Linked DNA regions of Frondihabitans sp. PAMC 28766. The protein of the gene in region 1 binds, or shares a complex with, the protein of each later gene. Links are inferred from orthologs where the notes say so. Each region holds a gene or a part of one and is shown in the gene's direction. Other genes may lie near its edges.

Region 1 (4,186 bases):
CTGGGCCGCCGACTTCGGCGGCTTCGAGGGCAACGCTCAGACCCTGCGCCTCCTCACCCGCATCGAGCCGAAGGTGATCGGCCCGGGCGACAGCGAGGGCCCACCGTTCCGCAGCTACGGTTTGAACCTCACCCGCGCCAGCCTCGACGCCAGCTGCAAGTACCCCTGGCCGACAGCGCAAGGCGTCGCCGACCCGTCGGGCCGGGTGAAGTTCGGCTTCTACGACGACGACACCCCCGCCTTCGAATGGCTGCGCCTCGGTGCGCCTCGCCGACAGCGCTGCATCGAAGCCCAGGTGATGGATCTGAGCGACGACATCGCCTACTCGGTGCACGACTTCGAAGACGCCGTCGTCAACGGCTACATCCAGGTCGCCTCGCTTAATGCGCCCGGCGGCCACGAGGGTCTCATCGACTCGATGCACGCCTGGGTCGGCGGCGAGCTGAGCCGCGACGAGCTCGTCGAGGCCTTCAACCGGCTGCGCTCGCTCGACGTCTGGCTCGACTCCTACGACGGCGGCCGCCTCGACCAGGCCCGCCTGAAAAACCTGACCAGTCAGCTGATCGGCCGGTTCGCCGGCTCGGCCGACGAGGCCACTCACGAGCACTACCCGCAGAAGAGCCTCATCCGCTTCTCGGCCAGTGTCGTGATCCCGGCCGACATCATCGGCGAGATCGCGGCTCTCAAAGGCATCGTCGCGGCGTTCGTGATGACCCAGGGCACCCGCCAGCCGATCTACGTCCAGCAGCGCGAGGTGCTCACCGCCCTTGCCGACGCTCTGTGGGAGGGCGGCCCGACCAGCCTCGATCCTGGCTTCGCCCTCGACTGGAGCGAAGCCGGCGACGACGACGCCCGTCGCCGCGTGATCGTCGACCAGGTCGCGTCGCTCACCGACCAGAGCGCGATGGCCTGGCACGACCGCCTGGTACACGCGTGAGCGTGTCGGTGGCCGGCCCTAGGGTGTGCTCATGCCCGGCTTGATCCAGCGAAACGACATCGACGAGGTGCGGTCGCGGGTCAACATCGCCGATGTGGTGGGCGACTACGTCACGCTCAAGGGTGCCGGCATCGGCTCGATGAAGGGCCTGTGCCCCTTCCACGACGAGCGCAGCCCGAGCTTTCACGTGCGACCGCAGGTCGGCCGCTACCACTGCTTCGGCTGCGGCGAAGACGGCGACGTCTTCAGCTTCATCCAGAAGACCGACCACACGACGTTCCAAGAGGCCGTCGAGCGGATGGCCGCGCGCATCAACTTCACGCTGCACTACGAAGACGGCGGGCAGGCCAGCGACCACGGCAACCGCGCACGGTTGCTGGCGGCCAACGAGGCGGCGCGCGAGTTCTTCGTCGAGCACCTCACGGCGGCCGACGCCGACCCCGGTCGTCGCTTCCTGGGCGAACGCGGATTCGACCCCGCTGCGGCGGCGCACTTCGGCGTCGGCTTCGCGCCGAAGTCGTTCGACGCCCTCCGGTCTCATCTGAAGGGCCGCGGCTTCACCGAGGAGGAACTCGTCACCGCCGGCCTCCTCAGCCACGGCGACCGCAACGCGTACGACCGATTCCGCGGGCGGCTGATCTGGCCCATTCGCGACGTCACCGGTGCGACGATCGGCTTCGGTGCTCGCAAGCTGCTCGAAGACGACAACGGGCCGAAATACCTCAACACGCCCGAGACGCCGATCTATCACAAGTCGCAGGTGCTCTACGGGCTCGACCTCGCCCGGCGAGCCATCTCCAAAGACAAGCGCGTCGTGATCGTCGAGGGCTACACCGACGTGATGGCCTGTCACCTCGCGGGGGTCACGACAGCCGTCGCCACCTGCGGAACGAGCTTCGGCGTCGACCACATCAAAGTGCTACGGCCGATGCTCGGCGACAGCCGCGGCTCCGACGTGAGCGCGGCCGGCGAGGTCGTCTTCACCTTCGACCCCGACGAGGCCGGCCAGCGAGCAGCGAGCCGAGCGTTCGCCGAAGAGCAGCGGTTCGCCGCGCAGACCTTCGTCGCGGTCGCGCCCGACGGCCTCGACCCGTGCGACCTCCGACTGAACCGCGGCGACGACGCCGTGCGGCGTCTCGTCGAGGGCAAGCGGCCGATGTTCGAGTTCATGATCAAGCGGGTGCTCGCCGGGCACGACCTCGAGACCGTCGAGGGCCGCGTGGCCGCGCTTCGCGCGTCGGCTCCTGTCGTCGCCGGCATCCGCGACGTGTCGATGACACAGGGCTACGTGCGGTCGCTCGCCGGCTGGCTGGGGCTCGACCCGCCCGAGGTCCAGACCGCGGTCGACTCCGCGCGGCGTGCGGCTGCGCACGCCCCGAAGGCGGTCGAGCGGCTCGCGCCGTCGAGCGGCCCGAACCGTCAGTCGATCACCAGCCTGCCCGAGGTGGTGGTGGTCGACGAGCGGGCGAGCATCCTGCGCCTGCCCGACGACCCCTCGACGAGACTCGAACGAGACGCTCTGATGGCGATCCTGCAGCACCCGCAGAGCGCGCCCCGCGAGCTGACGGTGCAGGCGGCGTTCGCGCAGATGTCGGACGGCTCGCTTTCGACGGTGCGCGACGCGATCGCCGCCACGCTCGACTCCCTCGACGTGCAGGATTTCGTCAGCGCCGTGCTCGAGCAGACCCCTGCCCCGTTCGCGCCGCTGGTGAAAGAGCTGGCCGTCGGGCCGCTGCCCGAGCGCGAGGGCAGCGACATGGTGCTCTACTGCACCGGGGTGCTCTCGTCGCTGGTCGAGCGCGATTTGCTGCACCAGAAGGCCGAGCTGCTCGGCCGCATGCACCGCACCGACGCCAAGGACGACCCCGAGGCGCGGCGCGAGCTGGAGCTGAAGCTGGTGCAGGTGGAGTCGGCGCGTCGGCTCCTCCGCAATGAGTAGGCGCGGCCTAGGCTTGAAATGGTCGGCCCGACGAATGGGCGACTCGACGAGAGAGAGCTCCACCGCGTGACCGCCCCCACCGACCAACCCGACGCCCCGGTGATCACCGCCGACGACCTCTCGCTGGTGTACCCGGCGCGAGGCGGCCGACCCGAGGTGCGCGCGGTCGACGGTGTGACGTTCACTCTCGAGCCCGGCGAGATCCTCGCGGTCCTCGGCGAGAGCGGCTCGGGCAAGTCGACGCTCGCGTTAGGCCTCGCCGGCCTCGCCTACGGCTCGCGACCGCCCGAAGGCCGCCCCCTCGTCGCCGGCGGCGAGCTGACCGTGCTCGGCCAGCGCATCAAGACCATGTCCAAGCGCCGCCGCGACCGACTCACCGGGGCCGTCGGCTACCTGTCGCAGAACGACGGCGACGTGCTCAACCCCGACCTCACCGTCGGCGAGGCCGTCGCCGAGCCGCTCTACGAGCGCGACCGACGCTTCGATCGCAAAGAGGCCGGTCGCCTCGTCGCCAACCTCGTCGACTCGGTGCACCTGCCGCTCAGCACGATGCTCAAGCAGACGTGGGAGCTCAGCGCCGGCCAGCGCCAGCGCATCGCTCTGGCACGCAGCCTCGTGCTCGAGCCGCAGCTGCTCATCGCCGACGAGCCGGCCCGGGGGGTCGACGTGCTCGTGCGGCGATCGGTTCTCGAGCTGCTGCGCACCCTGCACGGCAACCGGCAGTTCTCGGCGGTCGTCGTGACCTCGTCGGTGACCGAGGCCCGCGCCGTCGCCGACCGCATGGCAGTGCTGCGCGAAGGGCGTGTCGTCGGCTACGGCGACATCGACGACGTCCTCGACGATGCCGTCGACCCGTACGTGAAGGCCCTGTCGCAGGCGTCGCCGCTCGACATCGTGCCCGACTCCGACCGCACCCCGAAAAAGCACAAGCCCTAGGAGCACCACCGTGTCGAACACCCCCACCGCACCGAGCGACTCGCCGCGGGGCCACCGCGCCGTCCTCACCGAGTCGGCCGCCCTCGATCCTGCGCACCGCCCCACCCCGGGCCCGATCGCGATCGGCCCCGAGTCGGCCGACCACATCGAGAAGGCGATCCAGGATGCTGGGGGCATGCTCGGCCCCGTCGACGACTCGACCCGCGGGCTCATGTGGCTCAGCCACAAGGCCATCGACGAGCTCGACCACGTGCTCACCGACCACCCGAACATCGAGTGGGTGCAGCTGCCGATGGCCGGCGTGGACATGTTCGCCTCGGTCATGAAGAAGTACGCCGACCGGCCGAAGCCCCTGTGGACGAGTGCCAAGGGCG
Region 2 (4,184 bases), 2.1 Mb from region 1 along the record:
GAAGAGGCGAAAGACATGAAGGCCCGCCTCGAGGCCGTCACGATCACGCTGCCCGTCAAGACCGGTCAGGGCGGGCGCCTCTTCGGCTCCGTCAAGCCGGCCGACGTTGCCGAGGCCGTGTCGGCGCAGGGTGTCGGCACGATCGACAAGCGCAAGGTCGAGATCCCGACCGCCATCAAGCTGACCGGTGAGCACGAAGCCACCATCCGTCTGCGCGAAGACGTCGTCGCGACCATCGCCCTGAACGTGGTCTCCAAGAAGTAGCTTCACCCCCTTCGCTGTTCGTTCGCGTTCGGCGGGGATCGATAGCGGCACGTGCCTCGGCATGTGCCGCTATCGGCGTTTAACGGAGTCGGCGGCGTCGGGGTTTCGGGAGGATGGGGGGTTCGGGAGGATGCGAGGGTCCTCGGGGAGGACTTCTGCCCCCTCAGCGGCCTCCGGGGAGGATGTGGCCCCGTTTCACGGCCCTTCGGGAGGATGGCTGGCCCGGATCTCCTCCCGGCCTTCCACGGCCGACAGCCCCTCCGGCTTGTGGGGGAGGAAAACCCTCCGGCTTGTGGGGGAGGAAAACCGGCCGCACGTCGGTCGATCCGTGTCGTCCGCTAGCGCCGCAGGGGTCACCGTGTCAAGTTATTTGTGCACAGGCGACCCCCTGAGGCGCAACCTTCAACCCTCGATTTACACTACTTTGCACACATGGGGTGTGGAACGGGAAATCCCAGGTCAAGCGGTGATTAAAGCCCCGAAATACTTTCTCCTCCACAGGTTTGTCCACAGTTGTCCCCAGACTTTCCCGGCGTTTCTCCCATATTGTCCACATCGTTATCCACAGGGCAGTTTGTCCCGGTGGGGGTCAAGTCCCTAGTGTGTGACAGCGCCTACTAGGGAGGCTGCGAAACCGTCGTCCGAGGCCTGTTCAGGGTGCTTCGCTGCGATGCTCTCGTCTGCCCTGTCGGCGTGTTCGATCGTTCTGCCGACGAGGGTGTCGGAGGGTGGCGGTAGAACGTTCTCAGCACGTCCAGTCACTCAACCGCTCGCAGGAGGCCTCCGTGTCGATAGCCCATCTCGGACTCGCCCCCAGCGACAGCAGCGAGGGCCGGCCGGAGTCGGCGGGCTACGACGGCGGCTCGGGGTCGGGCTACGACCGCCGCACTCCCCCGCACGACCTCCTCGCCGAGCAGAGTGCCATCGGTGGCATGCTGCTCTCGAAAGACGCCACGGCCGACGTGATCGAGACGGTTCGCGCGGCCGACTTCTACCTGCCCAAGCACGAGGTCATCTTCAACGCGATCATGGGCCTCTACTCGCACGGCGAGCCCACCGACGTCATCGCCGTCACCGACGAGCTCACCAAGGCGGGCGAACTCACCCGCGCCGGCGGGGCGGAATACCTCCACACGCTCACCGGCCTCGTGCCGACCGCGGCGAACGCCGGCTACTACGCGTCCATCGTCGCCGAGAAGGCCGTCCTGCGCCGCCTCGTGGAGGCCGGCACGCGCATCGTGCAGATGGGCTACGCCAGCGAGGGCGAGGTCATCGACCTCGTCAACAACGCTCAGGCCGAGGTCTACAACGTCGCGGGCGGCGTCCAGACCGAAGACTACGTTCCGCTCACCGACGCCGTCACCGTCGCCATCGACGAGATCGAGGCCGCCAAAGGCCGAGACGGCCAGATGACGGGTGTGCCGACTGGCTTCGCCCAGCTCGACGCCCTCACGAACGGCCTGCACCCCGGCCAGCTGATCATCGTCGCCGCGCGCCCCGCGCTCGGCAAGTCGACGCTCGCTCTCGACCTGTGCCGTGCGGCGTCCATCAAATACAACCAGCCCTCCGTCTTCTTCTCACTCGAGATGGGGCGCAGCGAGATCGCCATGCGTCTCCTCTCCGCCGAGTCGAGCGTGCCCCTGCAGAACATGCGCAAGGGCACCGTCGACTCCCGCGACTGGACGACCATCGCGCAGACCCGGGGCAGGATCAACGACGCCCCCTTCTACATCGACGACTCCCCCAACATGACGCTCGTCGAGATCCGCGCGAAGTGCCGTCGCCTCAAGCAGCAGGTCGGCCTCAAGCTCGTCGTCATCGACTACCTCCAGCTGATGACCTCCGGCAAGAAGGTCGAGAGCCGCCAGCAGGAGGTGTCCGAGTTCTCGCGAGCCCTCAAGCTGATGGCCAAAGAGCTGCAGGTGCCCGTCATCGCCCTCTCGCAGCTCAACCGTGGCCCCGAGCAGCGCGCCGACAAGAAGCCCGCGATCAGCGACCTCCGCGAGTCGGGCTCGCTCGAGCAGGATGCCGACATGGTCATCCTCCTGCACCGCGAGTCCGCCTACGAGAAGGACAACCCGCGCCAGGGCGAGGCCGACTTCATCGTCGCCAAGCACCGCAACGGCCCCACCGACACCATCACCGTCGCCTTCCACGGCATGTTCTCGCGGTTCGTGGATATGCCTTCGATGTCGTAGTTGTGTGTCGGCCGTAAGTGATCTTGTCCTTTCCAAATGATTGAGTCCGAATTCCGCCAAATCGGACGGAATCATTTTTTGACAGCCTTCTGCTCTTGGTCATGTTTAGTCGGCCGATCGTCCAAGCCGATCGTGGGCTTGGTGGGTGTTTCTTGACTCAGGGGCGGCTGGCGGTTTCGTCCTTCGTCGCCTTCCGCGATTGGATGCGCGACAGCTATGAGCTCAGCGAGTCGGACTTAGAGGCTGTTTGGGCGCTCCCCTTCGACCCGCGCGACGTGTCAGGCTTTCTTGCCTATCTGGCGACGGGTGTGACTGGTGCGGGTCGTCGGCGGTTGACGAGGACGAGTGCGGATGCGTTCCTCGATCTCGTGTTCGCTGACAGTCGTTCGAAGGGGTCGATGATGCGCCGAAGGCACTGGGTGGATCGCACACAGCTGCTTGACGAGTTGGGTTTAGTTACAAACGAACAGCGGGGACGTACCGCGGGTGAGAGTGAGCGTGTTTTCAGCGATCACGATTTGCAGATCGTTCTTTCGCGAATGGCTAACACGCGGGGCCGGGGCGCTCGTAGCGCGGTGGGGTATTCAGCGTTGATTCTCCTCGCCCGCGGGACGGGCCTTGGTGTGCGGGACCTTCTGTCCATTCGCTTCGGGGAAATTGCGCTATCCGCCGCCGGCATCACATTGTCGCTGCCTGGATCTCAGGAGGACCACGAGGACGCTTCAAGTATCCAACGGGCTGCCACGCCCCTCGTTTGCGCGCCGTGTGCCTTGACCAGGTGGGTTCGGGTATCGAGCCGTGACTGCAACCACCCGGAGGTCTTAGCAGCACAAAGCCAAGCGACGTCCAATATGCATCTGTGCGCGGGGCCAGCTTTTCAGGCAGGGACTGACGATCGTGTCTTCGCGCGCCTGGGCCGGCAAGGGAAGGACAGTTCCGGGACCATCAGGACACGAACGGCGATGCAGGCAGTTCATTGGCATTTGAATCGAGCAGGGCTTGGGGATGGTCCCTACTCCCTGAAGTCAGTTATTGCGGGCGGGGGCCACTAGGTCGGTGAAGCGTTCTTTCGCGGCACAGACCGCTTCAAGGCGCGATCGAGTCGGGCGACGTCCTCTGCACGAGGCAGATGTTCCCGCTGGCCGGCAGCATCGAGATACCAATGGACTACGAGTGTTTCGCATCCGGGTTTCAGGTTGATCGAATGAGGCACATTCGGAGGAATGCGGATGGAGTGCCCTTCCCCCACCTCGACTGTTCGCCCTTCGAGGAAAAGGAGGGCCGTCCCTGACGTGACGGCGATTGTTTCCTCTCCGTGATGACTGGTGGACCCTTCAGTGTCGCTCTCAGAGGTGAACTCCACCAGGAAGGCGCTCGCCTGTTTCATCGACAGAGACAGCTGCGTGTATTTGCGTCCGCGCGAGACACTCGCTAGGTGCTGTCGAATCGACATCGTTGGGAGCGAGAGGTCCAGCAGGGCCTGCACGGAAACCTTGAGACGCTCGCTCAGGCGAAGGAGTTGGACGGCATTGAACGGCCGCTCACCCTTCAAGTTCCGGATGTAGGAGCGTTCGGAAATACCGAGAGTTGCTGCGACGTCATCCCGGCTGAGGCCCTGGTCAATTCGGGCAGCCTCCACTCTCGCCGCAATCAGCTTGTTGATGGAGGCCGAGTCCGACAAATCCTCCGGGTTCCATCGCCCGGCGTGGAGATCGGCGGCCG

What was found.
Region 2: the proteins of dnaG (region 1) and dnaB are in contact, whole or in part, in a crystal structure (PDB 2R6A), measured with the Geobacillus stearothermophilus proteins. The link is inferred for Frondihabitans sp. PAMC 28766 from one-to-one orthologs. Residues at the interface, in WP_049624496.1 of Geobacillus stearothermophilus: Lys456, Leu457, Leu458, Pro459, Ala460, Asn463, Ala464, Leu467, Leu535, Leu536, Ile537, Ala538, Gln544, Glu545, Asp548, Tyr549, His552; in WP_033016901.1 of Geobacillus stearothermophilus: Ser13, Glu15, Ala16, Gln18, Glu91, Leu92, Asp94, Ala95, Val96, Pro97, Thr98, Ala99, Ala100, Asn101, Tyr104, Tyr105, Ile108.

What each region holds. Positions count from the first base shown.
Region 1 is NZ_CP014513.1:2,942,110-2,946,295, reverse strand. The notes cover bases 551-3,422. They hold dnaG (DNA primase), read left to right. Parts: upstream 551-968; coding sequence 969-2,876; downstream 2,877-3,422. Other genes in these bases: AX769_RS14070 (ATP-binding cassette domain-containing protein), read left to right, coding at 2,895-3,422; AX769_RS14080 (deoxyguanosinetriphosphate triphosphohydrolase), read left to right, coding at 551-937. Outside these bases: more of AX769_RS14080, read left to right, coding at 1-550; more of AX769_RS14070, read left to right, coding at 3,423-3,812; AX769_RS14065 (D-isomer specific 2-hydroxyacid dehydrogenase family protein), read left to right, coding at 3,823-4,186. UniProt on the Escherichia coli protein: RNA polymerase that catalyzes the synthesis of short RNA molecules used as primers for DNA polymerase during DNA replication.
Region 2 is NZ_CP014513.1:845,043-849,226, reverse strand. What follows is about bases 460-3,329. They hold dnaB (replicative DNA helicase), read left to right. Parts: upstream 460-1,196; coding sequence 1,197-2,462; downstream 2,463-3,329. Outside these bases: rplI (50S ribosomal protein L9), read left to right, coding at 1-264; AX769_RS04080 (helix-turn-helix domain-containing protein), read right to left, coding at 3,511-4,184. UniProt on the Escherichia coli protein: The main replicative DNA helicase, it participates in initiation and elongation during chromosome replication. Travels ahead of the DNA replisome, separating dsDNA into templates for DNA synthesis.